2 regions of the Pseudarthrobacter sp. NPDC058329 genome follow, and region 2 is predicted to be linked to the other one. Evidence: riboswitches for the same ligand, from Rfam matches in the RefSeq annotation. Region 2 holds a riboswitch; the other holds the start of a gene.

Region 1 (8,752 bases), on a different contig from region 2:
TGACCCAGACCTCACCCATGTGGGAGAGGTCGAAGAGGCCGGCGCTTTTGCGGACGGCGTGGTGCTCGGCGAGTTCGGAGCTGTACTTCAGGGGCATCTGCCAGCCGCCGAAGTCGGTGAAGGATGCGCCCAGCTTCTTGTGCTCGTCGTGGAGAGCGGTGTACTTCTCACTCATGGCGGAGCCTTAGTTTTCGAACTCGGAAAGCGGCGGGCAGGAGCAGATCAGGTTGCGGTCCCCTGCCGCGCCGTCGATGCGGCCCACGGGCGGGAAGTACTTGTCCTGCTTGAGCGCCTTCACGGGGAACACCGCCTGCTCACGCGGGTAGGCGCGGTCCCAGTCGCTGCTGATGGCCGCGGCGGCGGTGTGCGGTGCGTTGCGCAGCGGGCTCTCGGTAACAGTGAAGTCCCCCTGCTCCACCTGGTCGATTTCGGCGCGGATGGACATCATGGCCTCAATAAAGCGATCGATCTCGCCGAGGTCCTCGGACTCCGTGGGCTCCACCATCAGGGTGCCGGCAACGGGGAACGCCAGGGTAGGAGCGTGGAAGCCGTAGTCAATGAGGCGCTTGGCCACATCCTCGGCGGTGACCCCGGTCCTCGCGGTCAGTTCACGCAGGTCCAGGATGCACTCATGCGCCACCAGCCCGCCTTCTCCCGTGTACAGGACCGGGAAGAAATCATTCAGGCGCGCCGCGATGTAGTTCGCGGCGAGCAGCGCGGACTTGGTGGCTTCGGTGAGCCCCTGGCCGCCCATGAGCTTCACGTACGCCCACGAGATGGGGAGCACGCCGGCGGAACCGTACTTCGACGCCGAGATCGGCACGTCGTTGCCTTCGGTCCAGGTGGCCGCGTTGCCGGGCATAAACGGTGCCAGGTGTGCCTTGGCGGCCACCGGTCCGACGCCGGGTCCGCCGCCGCCGTGCGGGATGCAGAACGTCTTGTGCAGGTTCAGGTGCGACACATCGCCACCGAACTTGCCGGGCTGGGCCAGTCCGACCAGCGCATTGAGGTTGGCACCGTCGATGTACACCTGGCCGCCGGCTGCGTGGATGGCATCGCAGACTTCGCGGACGTCGGCGTCGTACACGCCGTGGGTGGACGGGTAGGTGATCATGATGCAGGACAGCGCATCCCTGTTGGCCTCGATCTTGGCGTACAGGTCCGCGTGGTCGATGGTGCCGTCGGCGGCCGTGGCCACCACCACCACCTTCATGCCCGCCAGGACAGCGGACGCTGCGTTGGTGCCGTGCGCGGAGGCCGGGATCAGGCAGACGTTGCGCTGGGCCTCGCCGCGGGAGTGGTGGTAGCCGCGGATCGCCAGCAGGCCCGCGAGCTCGCCCTGGGACCCGGCGTTGGGCTGGATGGACACCTGGTCGTACCCGGTAATCTCGGTGAGCTGAGCCTCCAGGTCCGCGATCAGTTCGCGCCAGCCCTCGGTTTGGGAATCCGGGGCGAACGGGTGGATGGAGGCAAACTCCGGCCAGGAGATGGCTTCCATCTCGGCGGTGGCGTTCAGCTTCATGGTGCAGGAACCCAGCGGGATCATGGTGCGGTCCAGCGCCAGGTCCCGGTCCGAAAGCTTCCGGATGTAGCGCAGCAGCTGGGTCTCGGACCGGTAGGTGTTGAACACCGGGTGCTGCAGGAAGGTCGAGGAACGTTCGACGGCGGCGTCCAGGCCAAAGCCGGCGTCACCTTCGGAGCCGGCTGAGACGCCGAAGGCGTCCAGCAGCCGGGCGGAGATATCCGTCGTCGTGGTTTCATCAGTGGAGAAGCCCACCGTGTCCGCGTCGATGCTGCGCAGGTTGATGCCCTTTGCCTCGGCGGCGGCCACGATGCCCGCAGCCTTGCCCGGCACCGAGACTGTAACGGTGTCGAAGAAGCTGGTGTGCAGCACCTCGAGACCGGCGGCCTTGAGCGCGGCGGCGAGATTCCTGGCATGGCTGTGGGCGGACTCGGCAATCGCCTTCAGCCCCTCGGGGCCGTGGTACACCGCGTACATCGAGGCCACGATGGCCAGCAGTGCCTGCGCAGTGCAGATGTTGGACGTGGCCTTCTCCCGGCGGATGTGCTGCTCCCGGGTTTGCAGTGCCAGGCGGTAGGCAGGAACCCCGGCGGAGTCCTTGGAAACGCCCACCAGGCGGCCGGGCATGGAACGCTCCAGGCCCTTTTGCACTGCCATGTAGGCGGCGTGCGGTCCGCCGTAGAACAGGGGAACACCGAAGCGCTGCGCCGAGCCGACGGCGATATCCGCTCCCTGCTCGCCCGGAGGCGTGATCAGGGTCAGGGCGAGCAAATCGGCGGCAACGGTCACCAGCGCGCCGCGCTCCTTGGCGTCGGCGATCACTTCGCTGTGGTCGAAGACCCGGCCGGAAGCCCCGGGCTGCTGAAGCACGACACCGTTGACGGCGCCGTCGGGCAGTCCCTTGGAGAGATCCGCCACCTCGACTTCGAAGCCCAGCGCCTCAGCCCGGCCCTTGACGATGGCGATGGTCTGCGGCAGGCAGTCGGCGTCCAGAACCGTCTTGCCGTCGCGCGCATCCTTGTTTTTGTTGGCGCGGCGCATCATCAGCACGGCTTCAGCCACAGCGGTGGCTTCGTCCAGCAAGGAGGCGTTGGCGATGGGCAGGCCCACCAAATCCTGGACCATGGTCTGGAAGTTCAGCAGCGCCTCGAGCCTGCCCTGGGAAATCTCGGGCTGGTACGGGGTGTACGCGGTGTACCAGGCCGGGCCCTCAAGGATGTTGCGGCGGATCACCGGGGGCGTCACGGTGTCGTAGTAGCCCTGGCCGATCATCTGCACGGCGGTCTTGTTCCTGGCTGCCAGCCGGCGGAGTTCAGCGAGTGCCTCCACCTCGCTGAGGGCGCCTGCAAGTTCCAGTGCGGAGTCCTGCCGGATGTCCTTGGGGACGGCGGTATCCACCAGCGCGTCCACGGTGTGGTAGCCCACGGCCTTGAGCATGGTGTCGACGTCGGCCTCCCGGCGCGCGCCGATATGCCGGTCAACGAAGGTCGCGGCGGAAGAAGCCTGGGGGCCGGAGGCCGGGTAGGCGGGGGCCGGGGAGGCGGGGGCCGGGAAGGCGGAGGCCGGAGATACAGTCACGAGGAACTCCATAACTAAGGCGGCGCAGGGTACGCCACATCGATTCGGGTCCTCCCCGCTCTGTATTGGACCTGAGAGTTTCCGCGTTGCCTGCTTCAGCGGGCCCCGCTTGCACCGTCGGTGAGCCCAGCAGTCCAGGTTATCCGGGACCGGATATCCAGGCGGACGGCCTGCTACTTTCCAGAGGTGCCTCGCCGCGGCGGTACATGGGCCTGTGAGATTCCTGGGGAGGATTTGCTCCTACGGCGCCTGCTTGTACCTTCTGGCAGAACTCTCCCGCCGCAGATCAAAGGCTATTCACTTGGGTTGTTTTCAAGGGCCAGGGACGGCCCACACATTCAGTAATTCTCCTATGCCGCGGGCTGTGGGGCAAATGCCCGTCAGCCCCTCAACCGCTCCACGGCGGCAAGAAGTTCATCCACGTCGGCCTGCCTTCCGCCGGCTTGTCCGGAGGGCCCGCTTTCCCACATCGCATTGAAATACAGCCCGTCCCCCATGTAGAGCACGGCCTTTGCCATCGCCGGGCCCACGTCTTTTCCGATGAGCTCCAGCCATTGCTGCTGGATGGCAGCAAAGCGGCGGCGGGCGTCCTCGTGGGCCACCTCGGCCAGGCGCGTCGCGGCTACAAAGGAACGGTCCATGGGCGTATCGGACCAGAGCGATGACCGGATGAAATACGCTGCCGCCCCTTCCGGCGCAGCTGCCATAACGGCGAGGTCCTCCCCTGCCAGGCGGTCAAGCCGCTCAAGGGTGGCGGAGATCAGGGCTTCCTTGTTGGGGAAGTGGTACAAAAGGCCGCCTTTGGAGACGCCGGCACGCTTCGCCACCGCGTCCAGGGTGGCAGCCCTTTCCCCCACATCGATCAGGAGTTCTTCAAAGGCATCGAGGACTGCATCTCGCGCTACGGGTTTTCGGGGCATGGTTTCAATCATCCATTGTTGAATCGGGTTTTATAACTATACCGTCCGGACGGTATAGTTACGGGATGTTGTCTTCAGCCGCCTCCCCACAGAACATCACCCGCAGTGCTCCATCCGCTCCAGTTGAGCCGGCTCCCGGCGGAACATGGCGCGACTGGCTCGCCCTGGGGTTGCTGATGTTTCCTGTCCTCCTGGTAGCCGTTGACAACACGGCGCTGACCTTCGCACTGCCCGCGATCGCGGGCGCACTGGGCACGTCCGGGGTTGAGCTCCTGTGGATTGTGGACGCCTACCCGCTGGTACTGGCCGGGCTGCTTGTGGCAATGGGCAGCCTGGGCGACCGCATTGGGCGGCGCCGACTCCTGATCACCGGCAGCATCGGTTTCGCCGCAGTGTCAGCAGTAACGGCCTTTGCCCCCACCGCCGGCTGGCTCATTGCCGGCCGAGCCGCCCTGGGCTTCTTCGGCGCCATGCTGATGCCCTCCACGCTGTCCCTGATCCGCAACATCTTTGTGGATCCCAACCGCCGGCGGCTGGCCATCGCCATCTGGGCTGCAGGGTTCTCCGGCGGCGCCGCGCTGGGGCCAATCTTTGGCGGGTGGCTCGTGGAGCAGTTCTGGTGGGGAGCAATCCTGCTGGTGGCCGTGCCCATCATGCTGCCGCTGCTGGCCTTCGGCCCGGCCTTCATCCCGGAATCCAAGGACCCCGCACCGGGACGGGTGGACGCGCCCAGCATCCTGCTGTCCCTGCTCACCATGGTTCCGGTGGTCTACGGCATCAAGGAATTCGCCACCGAAGGTGCCGGCCCGCCGGCGCTGGGAAGCATCGCGTTCGGCCTGGCCATGGGCACGGCCTTTGTCCGCAGGCAGCAGCGGTTGGCAAACCCCCTGCTGGACATGTCCCTGTTCCGCAACCGGGTGTTCAGCATGGCCATCACCGCCAATATCCTGGCGCTGTTCTCCTTCAACGGTTTCATCCTCTTCCTTGCCCAGCACCTTCAGCTCCTTGAAGGCATGTCCCCGTCCTCGGCGGGAGTGGCGATGATTCCGGCGCTGGTGGCAACAGTGGTGGCCGGCCTTGCGGTGGTTCCGGTGGTACGAAGGATCCGGCCCGGTTTCGTAGTGGGCGCCGGGCTCGCCATGAGTGCCGCCGGCTACAGCATGGTGACGTTCGGCAGCCATAACAATGGACCTGCGCTGCTGCTCGCAGCCCTGCTGGTCCTGGCACTGGGCGTGGGAACGGCCGAGACGATCTCCAACGACCTCATTCTCGGCAGCGTACCGGCGGAAAAATCGGGCGCAGCCTCAGCGATCTCGGAGACAGGGTACGAAGTGGGTGCGCTGCTCGGAACTGCCGTTCTGGGCTCCATCCTCACGGCCTCCTACCAGCACAACCTGCGGCTCCCGGAGGGTCTCGCGGCGGCCGCCTCCGGCCACGGCACTGCACACGCCGGCGAAACGTTGGCAGGAGCCATGGAACTGGCAGCGGGCCTGCCGGCACCCCTGGCCGACGCTGTCCGGCAGGCAGCCGGCGCCGCCTTCGACTCCGGCGTCCACGTCACCGCGGCGATCGGGCTGGTACTGATGGCGACGGCGGCAGTGCTCGCCGCCGTCGTGCTGCGGAAGGTACCCAAGGCGCAATAGGGGGCCCGGCTGGCACAGTGGAATGCCCGCCGCCGGCGCAAAGACAGCGCCCGCCACAACAACAGCGCCCGGCACCGGACCCAAGGGTCCGGCGCCGGGCGCTGAAAGGCCGTGTTGCGCTGGTATCAGGCTACTGCGCGTCAGGCGCCGTGACGCTCGCGGAAGCCTTCATGGTTTCCGCGTTCACCATCCAGGCGAACTGCTCGAGCTTGGCGATGAACTCGTGGAGCAGGTCGGCAGACGTGGGGTCTTCCTCGTCGACTTCATCGTGGACCTTCCGCATGGTGCCCACGGCAGCTTCGAGGGCAGCAACAATCCGCTCGATGGCATCCTTGGTGCTGATGAGGCCCTCCGGGAAGGGAGCGAGACTGGTGGACCCGGCCACGGTGGAACTGCGGCCGTCCGGCAGGGCGTGCAGGGCGCGCATCCGCTCAGCCGTATCATCAGCGAACTGGCGCGCGGCGTCAACAATTTCATCGAGCTGCAGGTGAAGGTCCCGGAAGTTGGTTCCCACGATGTTCCAGTGGGCCTGCTTGCCCTGGATGTGCAGCTCAATTAGGTCCGTGAGCACAGCCTGCAGGTTGTTGGTCAGGGTCGGTGAAGCTTTCATGCGTCCTCCTCGATTGGTCCAGTAATCCCGACGGTACCAGCCCCGCACCCGGCAAAAGCCGGACCCGGGGAAATTTCTCAGTGAGCTTACTATCCTACTTTTTCGGGACGTAAACGAACGCGGTTCATATTTCCCCCTTGCGCCCAGGCGGATCAAACCGCATACTAAATGAACGTCATTCATTTAGTGACCGTCGTCTCACTGGAGTAGCAAACATGATTGAAATTTCCTGCCTCGACGCCCCTGCCTCCCTGGCCCGGACATCGCCGTCCAGCCGGCCTGCCCTGCGCGTCGGCGTAGTCCAGCACCGGTGGCAAGCAGACCGTGCCGCCGTCGAGGCCGAACTGAACGAGGGCATTGGCCGGGCCGCCCGACTTGGCGCCTCCGTGGTTTTCCTGCCCGAGCTGACGCTTTCGCGGTACCCGGCCGACACACTGCCGCGCAACGATGCCGCCGGGGGTCCCACCCGCTCCCGGCCCTCGGACACCGCCGAAGACCTGCTCACCGGCCCCACCTTCCGGTTCGCAGCGGACGCCGCCCGGCGCCACGGGGTATCCGTCCACGCGTCCCTGTACCAGCGGGCCGAAGACCCGGACGGCCAGGACGATGGACTGGGCTTGAACACAGCCATCCTGGTTTCGCCGAAGGGCGAGCTCCTCGCGCGGACGCACAAGCTCCACATCCCGGTCACCGCCGGCTACTACGAGGACAAGTTCTTCCGCAAGGGCCCGGCCGCCGCTGACGCCTACGAGGTCCATGCCCCGGCGGAGCTCGGCGGCGCCCGCCTGGGCATGCCCACCTGCTGGGACGAATGGTTCCCCGAAGTGGCCCGGCTGTACTCTTTGGGCGGCGCGGAAATCCTGGTCTACCCCACGGCCATCGGCTCCGAACCCGACCACCCGGATTTCGATACCCAGCCGCTCTGGCAGCAGGTGATTGCTGGAAACGGCATCGCCAACGGGCTCTTTATGATCGCGCCGAACCGCTGGGGCAGCGAAGGCACCCTGGACTTCTACGGTTCGTCCTTCATCTCAGATCCCTACGGCCGGATCCTCGCCCAGGCACCCCGCGATGCGTCCGCCGTGTTGGTGGCTGACCTGGACCTGGACCAGCGGAAGGACTGGCTGACCCTGTTCCCCTTCCTGGCGACGCGTCGCCCGGACACCTACGGCCGCCTCACCGAGCCCGTCCGCCCGGATGAACCCATCGGCGGCGAGCGCGGCTTCGCTGAGGTGTGCTCGTGACCGCCGCCGCAGCGCACCAGGACGGCGGGCCCCCGGAGCAATCCGGGCAAGCCCCGCACTGGCGGATGCCGGCCGAAACGGCGCCCCAGGAACGGCTCTGGATGGCTTTTCCTGCCCGCGGATACACGCTTGGCGAGTCGGCCGAAGCCGCGCACGCGGCGCGTGCCACGTGGGCTGCGGTAGCGAATGCCGCCGTCGAATTCCAGCCGGTCACCATGGTGGTGGATCCCGACGACGTCGATACGTCCGCCGCCTACCTGCACCCTGACGTTGAGGTGCTTGCGGCCCCGCTGAACGACGCGTGGATGCGCGACATCGGCCCCACTTTTGTCCTGGACGGCGGGGGGCAACTTGGTGCCGTGGACTGGGTGTTCAACGGCTGGGGCGGGCAGGACTGGGCGCAGTGGGACAAGGATGCGCTGATCGCCGGCGAGGTGGCCGGACGCTCGGGCGCACACCACCTCGTGTCCTCACTGGTGAACGAGGGCGGCGGCATCCACGTGGACGGCCAGGGTACGGTCCTCGTCACGGAAACCGTCCAGCTGGATCCTGGACGCAATCCCGGCCTCAGCCGGGCCGACGTCGAGCGCGAGTTAGCCCGGACCATTGGTGCCACCCATGTGGTGTGGCTGCCGCGCGGACTGACCCGCGACTCCGAGCGGTTCGGCACCCGCGGACACGTGGACATTGTGGCCGCCATCCCGTCTCCGGGCACGCTCCTGGTCCATTCGCAGGAGAACCCGGAGCATCCGGACTTTAAGGTCTCCCGGGAGGTCATCGACTTCCTGCGCGGCACCACGGACGCCGCCGGGCGGCAGTGGAACATCATCAAGGTCCCCGCCCCCGAAACACTGCGGGATGACGAAGGCTTCGTGGACTACAGCTACATCAACCACGTGGTGGTCAACGGCGGAGTCATCGCCTGCAGCTTCAACGACCCCCAGGACGACAAGGCCCTGCAGATCCTGGCGGAGGCCTACCCCGGACGGCGCATCGTCGCCATCGACGCACGGGAGCTGTTTGCCCGTGGCGGCGGGATCCACTGCATCACCCAACAGCAGCCAGCTGCCTCGCAGAAAGTGGTGTCATGACAGAAACCATCCGCACGGGTGGCTCCGCCGCAGGCGGTGCAGGACAGCATGCCCCCGGTACCGCCCACGGAATTACCCCGAAGGGCCTGAAGGGCGGGCAGCTGGGGCTCCTCGCCGTCGTCGTTCTCGGTATCTCCACCATCG
Region 2 (8,752 bases):
AGGGCCTGCAGGCCGGTGAAGACATTGTCGAAATCAACAAACATCGCTGCACGGATGCCGGGCCGGCGGGAAGGTGAGAGTGCCTCGTTCATTGGGCCAGTGTGCCAGCAACGGGGCGCACCGGCAGCCCCTCCGGGTGCGACACGCAAGCGTACGACGGCGGGAGGTTCCGCCGTCGTACGCCCGCCCGGTCCTGCGGCAGGACCCTGCGGACAGGTTCAGGTGCTGAGGTTCCAGTGGACCCGGATGGCCTCGGCGATCTGGCTGGCGGCGACGTCCACCCGGAACGCAACGGGCGCGGTTCCCGTCTCCTCGATGACGGAATCGCGGTACACCCGGCCGCATGTGGGGCACAGGGTGTAGAGGTCCTCGTCGGCGGGCCAGGCGGCGAGCTCTGCGGGGGCCGGGGTGTCTCCGCCGGCGAAAACGGGTACGCCCTGTGCGTTGGCCTGGATCAGCCCGTCCTGGCTGACGGTGTTGCCGCACACGCAGACGATGGTGGTGACATCATGACCGGTCACATCGGCGGTTTCAGTGTCCATGATGAACTTCCCGGATGCTGGAAAGGACGTGCTGGTAATAGCTTAAGCCCGCCGAACTTCCGCAGCATCCATTGTCTGGTTGCTGCGCGGGGTTCACCATTAAGGCTGTCGGGATGGCTGGGCCTGCGGTCAGCACTCATGCCCAAGGATCAAGGATTCGAAATGAATAATGGTTCCGTTTTCCCGAACCGACGTACGGTGCTCAAGGCGGCCGGGATTGGGGCGGCCGGAGTCGCCACCATGCCGCTGCTGTCCTCTTGCACCGTCGGATCTGCGCAGCAAGCGTCAGCGACGTCGGCACCACTGCTCCCGGCCCCGCCGGGACAGATCGAACCACTGCTGGACCAGGCGAAAGTCAAGAATGCCCTGGAAAAGCTCGACGGACAAATCCAGGACGCCCTGGACAGCACCGGGCTGCCGGGTATGGCCGTGGCCGTGGTGTACCGGGATGAGGTGGTGTACTCCAAGGGGTTCGGCGTCCGTGAGGTGGGGAAGCCGGAGGAGATCACCCCTGACACGGTGTTCCAGGTGGCTTCCGTGTCCAAGCCCCTGGCGTCCACCGTGGTGGCAGGGCTGGTGGGGCGCCAGGTCTTCAGCTTTACCGACGCCGTCATTGGCTACAACCCGGACTTTGCGCTCAAGGATGACTACGTCACGCGGAATGCCACCTTTGCTGACCTGCTGTCGCACCAAAGCGGACTGAGGACAGGTTCGGGTGACCTGCTGGAGGACCTTGGATTCGATCGTGAGTACATCCTCGGCCATCTCAACCAGGAGCCGCTTGATACGTTCCGGTCCAGCTACAACTACAGCAATTTCGGCTTCACGGAGGCCGGTCAGGCAGCAGCCGACGCGATGAAGATGACGTGGGAGGATCTGGCCGACGAGGTCCTGTTCCGGCCCCTGGGGATGTCCGCGAGCAGCTACCGTCATTCGGACTACGGGAAAGCCACCAACAAGGCCATCATTCACGTGCCGCTGGGGAACAAGGAGTGGGCCGCGAAATACCAGCGCAACGCCGATGCGGAGGCCCCGGCCGGGGGCGCGAGTTCGTCGGTGCGGGACCTGGCGCAGTGGCTTCGTCTGCAGCTGGGAAACGGCAGTTACGACGGTCAGCCCGTTATTGATCCGGCGGCACTCCAGGCAACCCGCGTTCCCCATGCAATCTCCGGGGCGGCGTCGGCCCCGGCTGCCCGCTCCCGTTTCTATGGGCTCGGCTGGAACGTCTCCTACGACGACCAGGCCCGTGTCCAGTTGGGACACTCCGGCGCGTTCAATCTCGGTGCAGCCACCGCCGTCTTGATGCTTCCCGGCGAACAGCTGGGCATTGTGGCCCTGACCAACGGCCGCCCGCAGGGAATTCCGGAGGCGATCGCCGCAGGCTTCCTGGACACGGCCCAGCACGGATCGCCCACGGTTGATTGGCTGGCATTCACCGCCGGCGTCTTCAAGCAGATTGACGAGTCCGAGAAACCCAAGGTGGACTACACCATCGTTCCACCCAACCCTGCCCCGGCTCGGGCGAACAACGCCTACACAGGCATTTTCGAGAACCCCTACTTTGGCCCGCTGGTGGTCCTTGAGGAAGGCGGGAAACTGACCATGAGACTCGGGCCGAGCGGCAGTCCCACCACGTTCCCGCTCACGCACTTTGACGGCGACACCTTCAGCTTCGAATCCATCGGCGAGAACAGCAACGGCCTGGCCGGTGCATTGTTCGCCGGAGCCAGCGGCGGCTTCCCGCAAAGCGTCACCCTGGACTTCTACGACAGGACCGGGCTGGGGACCTTCACTCGGGCCTCCTAAGGCGGGGATTCGGACGACGGCGGGACGTCCCGCCGTCGTCCGGGAAAATTTCGTTGTGGTGGCCTTGTGACGGGCGCACCATGGTCCTATGGATGCTGCAACACCTTCAGCGGTGGAGCTGAGCCTTCCCCAGGCTTTCCTCCTTCTGGCAACGAATGACACGAACGGCAAACCTGAGGTGCCGCTGTTTGCACTCAGGACCACGGTGGCCGGGGCGATCCTGGCCGAGCTGCACCTCCTCGGCGCGCTCGAGCTGCAGGGGCATCGCGTCAGGGTCACGGGAACAACTCCGGAAACCGAGTTCGAACGTGAACTGGAACTCATCCGCAGCAAGTCGCGGCCCCACACCCCCAAGTGGTGGGTCTCGGTGCTGGAGAGCCGCGCAGAAGTGCTGCGTGTCTACGACGGGCTCGTGTCGCTGGGCATCGTGGAACATGTGGGTGAAAAGCACCTGGGCCGGTTCCGGGCGGTGCGGTTCCCGGAGAAGGACCATGCTCCGGAGGCGGCGCTCATGCAGAAGATCCAGGCCGCACTCAGCGGTCCGTCGTCCAACCTCGAGGCACCTGATACCTCCTCAACGGATGACGTGGCATCCGGCGCCGGGACCGCGGACGCCACCCCGGGCGGATACGCTGGACCTGGTGCCAACGCACCCGGGGCCAAGTCCAAGGCGCCCGACCCCAGGACGATCGTGCTGATCGCCCTGCTTCAGGCGGCCGGCCTGCTCGGCAAGCTCTTCCCGGATGCGGATCGAATCCGGGCAAGCGAGCTGTCCAAGGACTACTGGCCGTCCCGCGCCGTGGAGGACGAGCTTCGGATGATCAGGCTGGCGGAGGAGGAAGCCGCCACCTTGTGATGCTGCCTCCGGAACTACCAGGAACTGGATGCTTCGAGGATCGCTCGGTTCGTTTGGACGAAGTCCCGGACATAGTCCTCGTGTTTCCCCATGTGGACTGAGGCCCCAACAATCACAGCATCGAAGCCCGAAAAAGCAGGAGAGCTGGAATTGGCGCGTAACCACTGACAATCGCGAAAAACAAATCCGCGGCATTCTGAATTGTGTTGTGGGAATTGACTGAAAAATACAGGCAACGGACCGCAGGTCAGGATTGGGAAAGTGGCGTAACGGAACTGGTCATGCTCCGCACCCCTCGCTGACGCAGCCGCTGCGGCAGAAGTTGGGCTTTCTTTGCAGACTGGCATTAAAAATAAAAGCCGGTATGGTATCGGGTAACGCAAAGCATGGAAAGGCGTGATTCCGATGTCAGGAAAATCCCCGAAAAGCGGTGCCGCTAAAAAAGTCGGCAAGTCGATCCTCGAAAAAAGAGCCGACAAAAGAGCTAAAAGCGAAAACAGCGAAATCAATTTCGTAAAGCCGCGCAAAAACCAGCGCTAACTGGCCCGCGGGCAGCCGGTTGCGGGACTCCTAGCCCGCCCGGCTGCCCGCGTCACCCCGGCGGCGCACAGGCGCCGCGCCAAGCACTGAGTTCCAAGGACACCACCATGAACACATCCTTTAACGCCTTGATAATCCCTGCCCGCCTGGTTCAGCCGGTCCACATCAGATCCGTGGAGTTGGACCTGGCAGCACTGCAGCGAGTGGCAGCAGGGGGCATCGGGCAGATCGCCGGCACGGACTGGCATGCCTACCTGGACAGCGATGGGATCAAGCACACGGAGAATCTTCGGGCCGAAGTCCTCATCCGCGAGGCAGGCATCGACCTCGACGAAACCGTTCACGGAACCGCCCTGTTCCTGGGCCACGGTCACCCCGGCGAAGAGGGCGACGCTCCCCGCCACTTGATCATTCTTGCCGAGCAACTCTTCGATATGCCGCTAGCCGCCTAGCCGCGGCATCGGGCAAGGGGCGCAATGGAGGGCCCTGCCAAGGCAGCGGACGACGGCGGGAAGTTCCGTCGTCGTCCGCTGACCGCCTTCTGTGCCTCGATGGCGACGCCGCGAAACTACCGCGGGCTCTTGTCGATGACGCAGAACCGGTTTCCGTCGGGATCGGCGAGGACGACGAAATCCGGGTCCTCCGGGTACAGGTCCCAGTCAACGCGCCGGGCGCCGAGCCCGATCAGCCGTTCCACCTCAGCGTCCTGATTGTCCGCGTACAGATCCAGGTGGATGCGCGGGTGGTCCTGGACGGGCGTCTCGCTCACCATGAGAGCCAGCTGTGCTCCCGGGCCCGACGCCGGCACCAGGGTCACCCACGTATCGTCACCCGGTTCCCGCGGGACATAGCCGAGGGCGGCGTGCCAGAAGTCGGTGGCGCGGGCGACGTCGTTGACGCCGAGGACGGTGCTGCCGATGGTCAACATCCGGCCAGCCTAAACCCGTGCGGTGAGTGCCCGCTAGACTCGCCTGCATGGGGGAAATCAGCACATCCGGGGAACGCGAGCCGTCCCAACCCGCCAAGCGCGTCACCGCCGTCCTGCCTTTCGCGGGCGCCGCTGCCGTGCTGGTTGGCGGCCTGATCGCATATCTGAACCGTGACTTTGTCGGCTGGTTCGCCTACGCGCCCTTGAGCAACGAGCCTTTCAGCGGGAGCGGCATGGCCTTCGTAACCCAGGGGACCCAGATCGGCCTGGCAGTCGCCGTCGTAGGCCTGCTCGTCCTGGCGTTCTGGGCAGGGTTCCGAACCGGCAGGAAAGCCAGCCCCAAAAAGCACTAGTTTTCGCCCGCCACCTTCACAGCCAGTCCGATCCGCTGATTCGGAGCGTCCGCGCGAGGCTGTTGGCGAATTCCCACAGCGCAACCACCTCAGCATCCCCGTAACCGGCTTCGCGATGCGCCAGGGCCACCTCCAGCTGCGCCGCCAGGTGCCTCCGGTCGCGGGCGGACACGGCCACCACATCGGCGGCGGTCTTCACCCGGCGGACGTTAAGCGTTTCCGCGCCGCCCCAGCGCTGCCCGCCCAGCATGAATTCGGCCCGCGTGACCTCCTTGAAGCGGGACGACAACTCAGCGAGCAATTCGGAGACCGCTGCGGGGTGGGACTGATCGTCCACCGTGATGTGGACGGCAATGGTGTGGCTGGTCATCGTGACTCATCCCGTCTTCAAGGGTCTTCAATTATCCCGTATCGCGTTCCGCGTGTCAGCTTCCCGGTGCCCCTAACCGGCCCCACGTTTTGCATCCCGCACAGTAACCGGATAGCCTGTGAGCCGTGTCACCCACCAGTGGCACGTGCTGATGATCTGCGGCGGGAGAGTCCTGCCGGTACGTTCTGCAGGCGCCGTAGGAGCAAATCCTCCCCAGGAATCTCTCAGGCCCCCGTACCGCCGCGGCAAGGCAACTCTGGAAAGCAGTCCGGGCAACCGGGCTCACCGACGGTGCAAGCGGCGCCCTGCGAAACGGCAGGGCAACGCAAAACTCTCAGGTCCAATACAGAGCGGGGAGGAACCCGAATCAACGTGGTGCTGAGGCGCCACCTGAATTATGGAGTTCCTCTCATGACGGTTCAATCGTCCCCAACCACCTTCGCGGACCGCCATATCGGCGCGCGCAGCCAGTCCGACGTCGACACCATGCTCAAGGCTGTCGGCTACGACAGCATCGATGGGCTCGTTGACAGCGCGGTGCCCGATTCCATCCGCCAGGACACGCCGCTCACCCTTGAGAGCGCCCTCAGCGAAGTCCAGGTCCTCGCCGAACTCCGCAAGCTGGCCGGCAAAAACAAGATGGCCGTGCAGATGATCGGCCAGGGCTACTACGGCACCGTGACCCCGCCGGTGATCCGCCGCAACATCCTCGAAGCCCCCGCCTGGTACACCGCCTACACCCCGTACCAGCCCGAGATTTCCCAGGGCCGGCTCGAGGCACTGCTGAACTTCCAGACCATGGTCCAGGACCTCACCGCGCTCCCGGTGGCGAACGCGTCCCTCCTCGACGAAGCCACCGCCGTGGCCGAAGCCGTGCTGCTGATGCGCCGCGCCAACAAGAACAAGACGGCGAAGGACGGCAAGACCGTCCTGGACGCCGACCTCCTGCCGCAGACCATCGCCATCGTGCTGGGCCGCGCCGAGGCCCTGGGCTTCGAGGTGGAAATCGCCGACCTCACCGCAGGCCTGCCCGAAGGTGAGATCAACGGCGTGGTCCTCCAGCAGCCCGGCGTCTCCGGCCGCGTCTGGGACCAGTCCGCCGTCATCGCCGAAGCCAAGGAGCGCGGCGCCCTGGTCACCGTTGCCGCCGACCTCCTGGCCCTCACCCTGATCACCCCGCCGGGCGAGCAGGGCGCGGACATCGCCGTCGGCTCCACCCAGCGCCTCGGCGTCCCGCTGTTCTTCGGCGGTCCGCACGCCGCCTACATGGCTGTCCGCCAGGGCATGGAACGCACCCTCCCGGGCCGCATCGTCGGCGTTTCCAAGGACGACGCCGGTGTCCCCGCCTACCGCCTGGCCCTTCAGACCCGCGAGCAGCACATCCGCCGCGAGAAGGCCACCTCCAACATCTGCACCGCGCAGGCGCTGCTCGCCATCGTCTCGTCCTTCTACGCCGTTTACCACGGCCCCGACGGCCTGAAGGCGATCGCCCAAGCCGTCCACAACAACGCCCGCGCCCTCGCCGCCACGCTGAAGATCGCCGGCCGCGAACTGGTGTCCGAGACCTTCTTCGACACCCTCACCGTCCGCGTACCCGGCAAGGCCGCGAAGGTGATCACTGCCGCCGAAGCCCGCGGCATCAACCTGCGCCTCATCGATGCGGACACAGTTGGCGTGTCAGTCGATGAAACCACGACGCCGGAGGTCCTCTCCGCGGTGGTGGTCGCCTTTGGCGCGGGGCCGGTGGTGTCCGCCGAGGGCTTCGAACTGCCAGAAGCGGTCCTGCGCACCTCCACCTACCTGCAGCACCCGGTGTTCAACACCCACCGCTCCGAGACCCAGCTGCTGCGCTACATCCGCCGCCTCTCGGACCGGGACCTGGCGCTGGACCGCACCATGATCCCGCTGGGCTCCTGCACCATGAAGCTGAACGCCACCGCCGAGATGGAAGCCATCTCCTGGCCCGAGTTCGCCTCCATCCACCCGTTTGCCCCGGACTCCCAGACCGCCGGCTGGCGTGAACTCATCGCCGGCCTGGAAGCCGACCTCGCTGAAATCACCGGGTACGACCAGGTATCCATCCAGCCCAACGCCGGGTCCCAGGGCGAGCTCGCCGGGCTGCTCGCGATCCGCGGCTACCACCACTCCCGCGGCGAGGCGCAGCGCAACGTCTGCCTGATCCCGGCCTCCGCGCACGGCACCAACGCTGCCTCGGCAGTACTCGCCGGCATGAAGGTTGTTGTGGTGGCCACCGCAGCCGACGGCACGATTGACCACGCCGACCTGCAGGCCAAGATCGAGGCCCACAAGGACGTCCTTTCGGCCATCATGATCACGTACCCGTCCACCCACGGCGTCTACGACGCCGACGTCCGCGAAGTCTGCGACGCCATCCACGCGGCCGGCGGCCAGGTGTACGTCGACGGCGCCAACCTGAACGCTCTTGTGGGGCTGGCTCAGCCGGGCAAGTTCGGTGGCGATGTGTCGCACCTGAACCTGCACAAGACGTTCTGCATACCGCACGGCGGCGGCGGACCCGGCGTCGGGCCGGTCGCTGCCAAGGCGCACCTGGCACCGTTTATGCCGGGGGACGCCAACAAGGCCGCTCATGAAGAGGGCCACGGTGTTGCGATTTCCGCTTCGCGCTTCGGCTCAGCCGGCGTGCTCCCGATTTCCTGGGCCTACGTAAAGCTCATGGGCGGCCATGGCCTGACCGAGGCCACCAAGTCCGCACTGCTCGCGGCCAACTATGTAGCCGCCCGCCTGGATGAGCACTTCCCGGTCCTCTACACCGGCGAGAGCGGCCTGGTGGCGCACGAGTGCATCCTGGACCTCCGCGAACTGACGGCTCGTACCGGGGTCACGGCTGAGGACGTGGCCAAGCGCCTCATCGACTTCGGCTTCCACGCGCCCACGCTCTCCTTCCCGGTGGCCGGCACGCTCATGGTGGAGCCCACCGAGTCCGAGGACCTCGCGGAGATCGACCGCTTCATCGAAGCCATGATCACCATCCGCAAGGAGATCGAGCAGGTGGCCGCCGGCGACTTCACTGTTGAGGAGTCCCCACTGCGCAACGCACCCCACACGGCAGCCGCCGTCGTCTCCTCCGACTGGAACCGGACGTACCCGCGCGAGCAGGCCGCCTTCCCGGTGGCCTCGCTCCGGCAGGACAAGTACTTCCCCCCGGTGGGCCGCATCGACGGCGCAGCAGGGGACCGCAACCTGGTCTGCTCCTGCCCGCCGCTCGAGGCGTTCGAGGACAACACCGCATTTGAGAACTAAGGAATTTTCGATGACTGAGAACTACACAGCGCTCTACGAGCAGCACAAGATTGCGGGCGCTTCCTTCACCGACTT

What was found. A riboswitch is a leader RNA that binds a small molecule or an ion and turns the genes downstream of it on or off. The one in region 2 is predicted to bind glycine.
Region 1: it holds a riboswitch for glycine, as region 2 does, so the genes downstream of both, gcvP (aminomethyl-transferring glycine dehydrogenase) here and gcvP (aminomethyl-transferring glycine dehydrogenase) in region 2, are expected to answer to the same signal.

Annotation. Positions count from the first base shown of each region.
Region 1 covers NZ_JBHVZR010000010.1:145,684-154,435, forward strand. The annotation lists gene gcvT (glycine cleavage system aminomethyltransferase GcvT) at 1-175, opposite strand, end outside; gene gcvP (aminomethyl-transferring glycine dehydrogenase) at 185-3,112, opposite strand; glycine riboswitch at 3,291-3,389, opposite strand; gene ACFVYC_RS14350 (TetR/AcrR family transcriptional regulator) at 3,481-4,020, opposite strand; gene ACFVYC_RS14355 (MFS transporter) at 4,086-5,663, shown strand; gene ACFVYC_RS14360 (Dps family protein) at 5,794-6,273, opposite strand; gene ACFVYC_RS14365 (nitrilase-related carbon-nitrogen hydrolase) at 6,489-7,517, shown strand; gene ACFVYC_RS14370 (agmatine/peptidylarginine deiminase) at 7,583-8,608, shown strand; gene ACFVYC_RS14375 (APC family permease) at 8,605-8,752, shown strand, end outside.
Region 2 covers NZ_JBHVZR010000002.1:3,464-12,215, reverse strand. The annotation lists gene ACFVYC_RS04555 (NYN domain-containing protein) at 1-92, opposite strand, end outside; gene ACFVYC_RS04550 (hypothetical protein) at 219-542, opposite strand; gene ACFVYC_RS04545 (serine hydrolase) at 705-2,348, shown strand; gene ACFVYC_RS04540 (GPP34 family phosphoprotein) at 2,437-3,204, shown strand; gene ACFVYC_RS04535 (flavodoxin domain-containing protein) at 3,219-3,551, opposite strand; gene ACFVYC_RS04530 (hypothetical protein) at 3,610-3,744, shown strand; gene ACFVYC_RS04525 (hypothetical protein) at 3,852-4,196, shown strand; gene ACFVYC_RS04520 (VOC family protein) at 4,313-4,672, opposite strand; gene ACFVYC_RS04515 (hypothetical protein) at 4,720-5,025, shown strand; gene ACFVYC_RS04510 (hypothetical protein) at 5,042-5,395, opposite strand; glycine riboswitch at 5,548-5,645, shown strand; gene gcvP (aminomethyl-transferring glycine dehydrogenase) at 5,807-8,677, shown strand; gene gcvT (glycine cleavage system aminomethyltransferase GcvT) at 8,688-8,752, shown strand, end outside.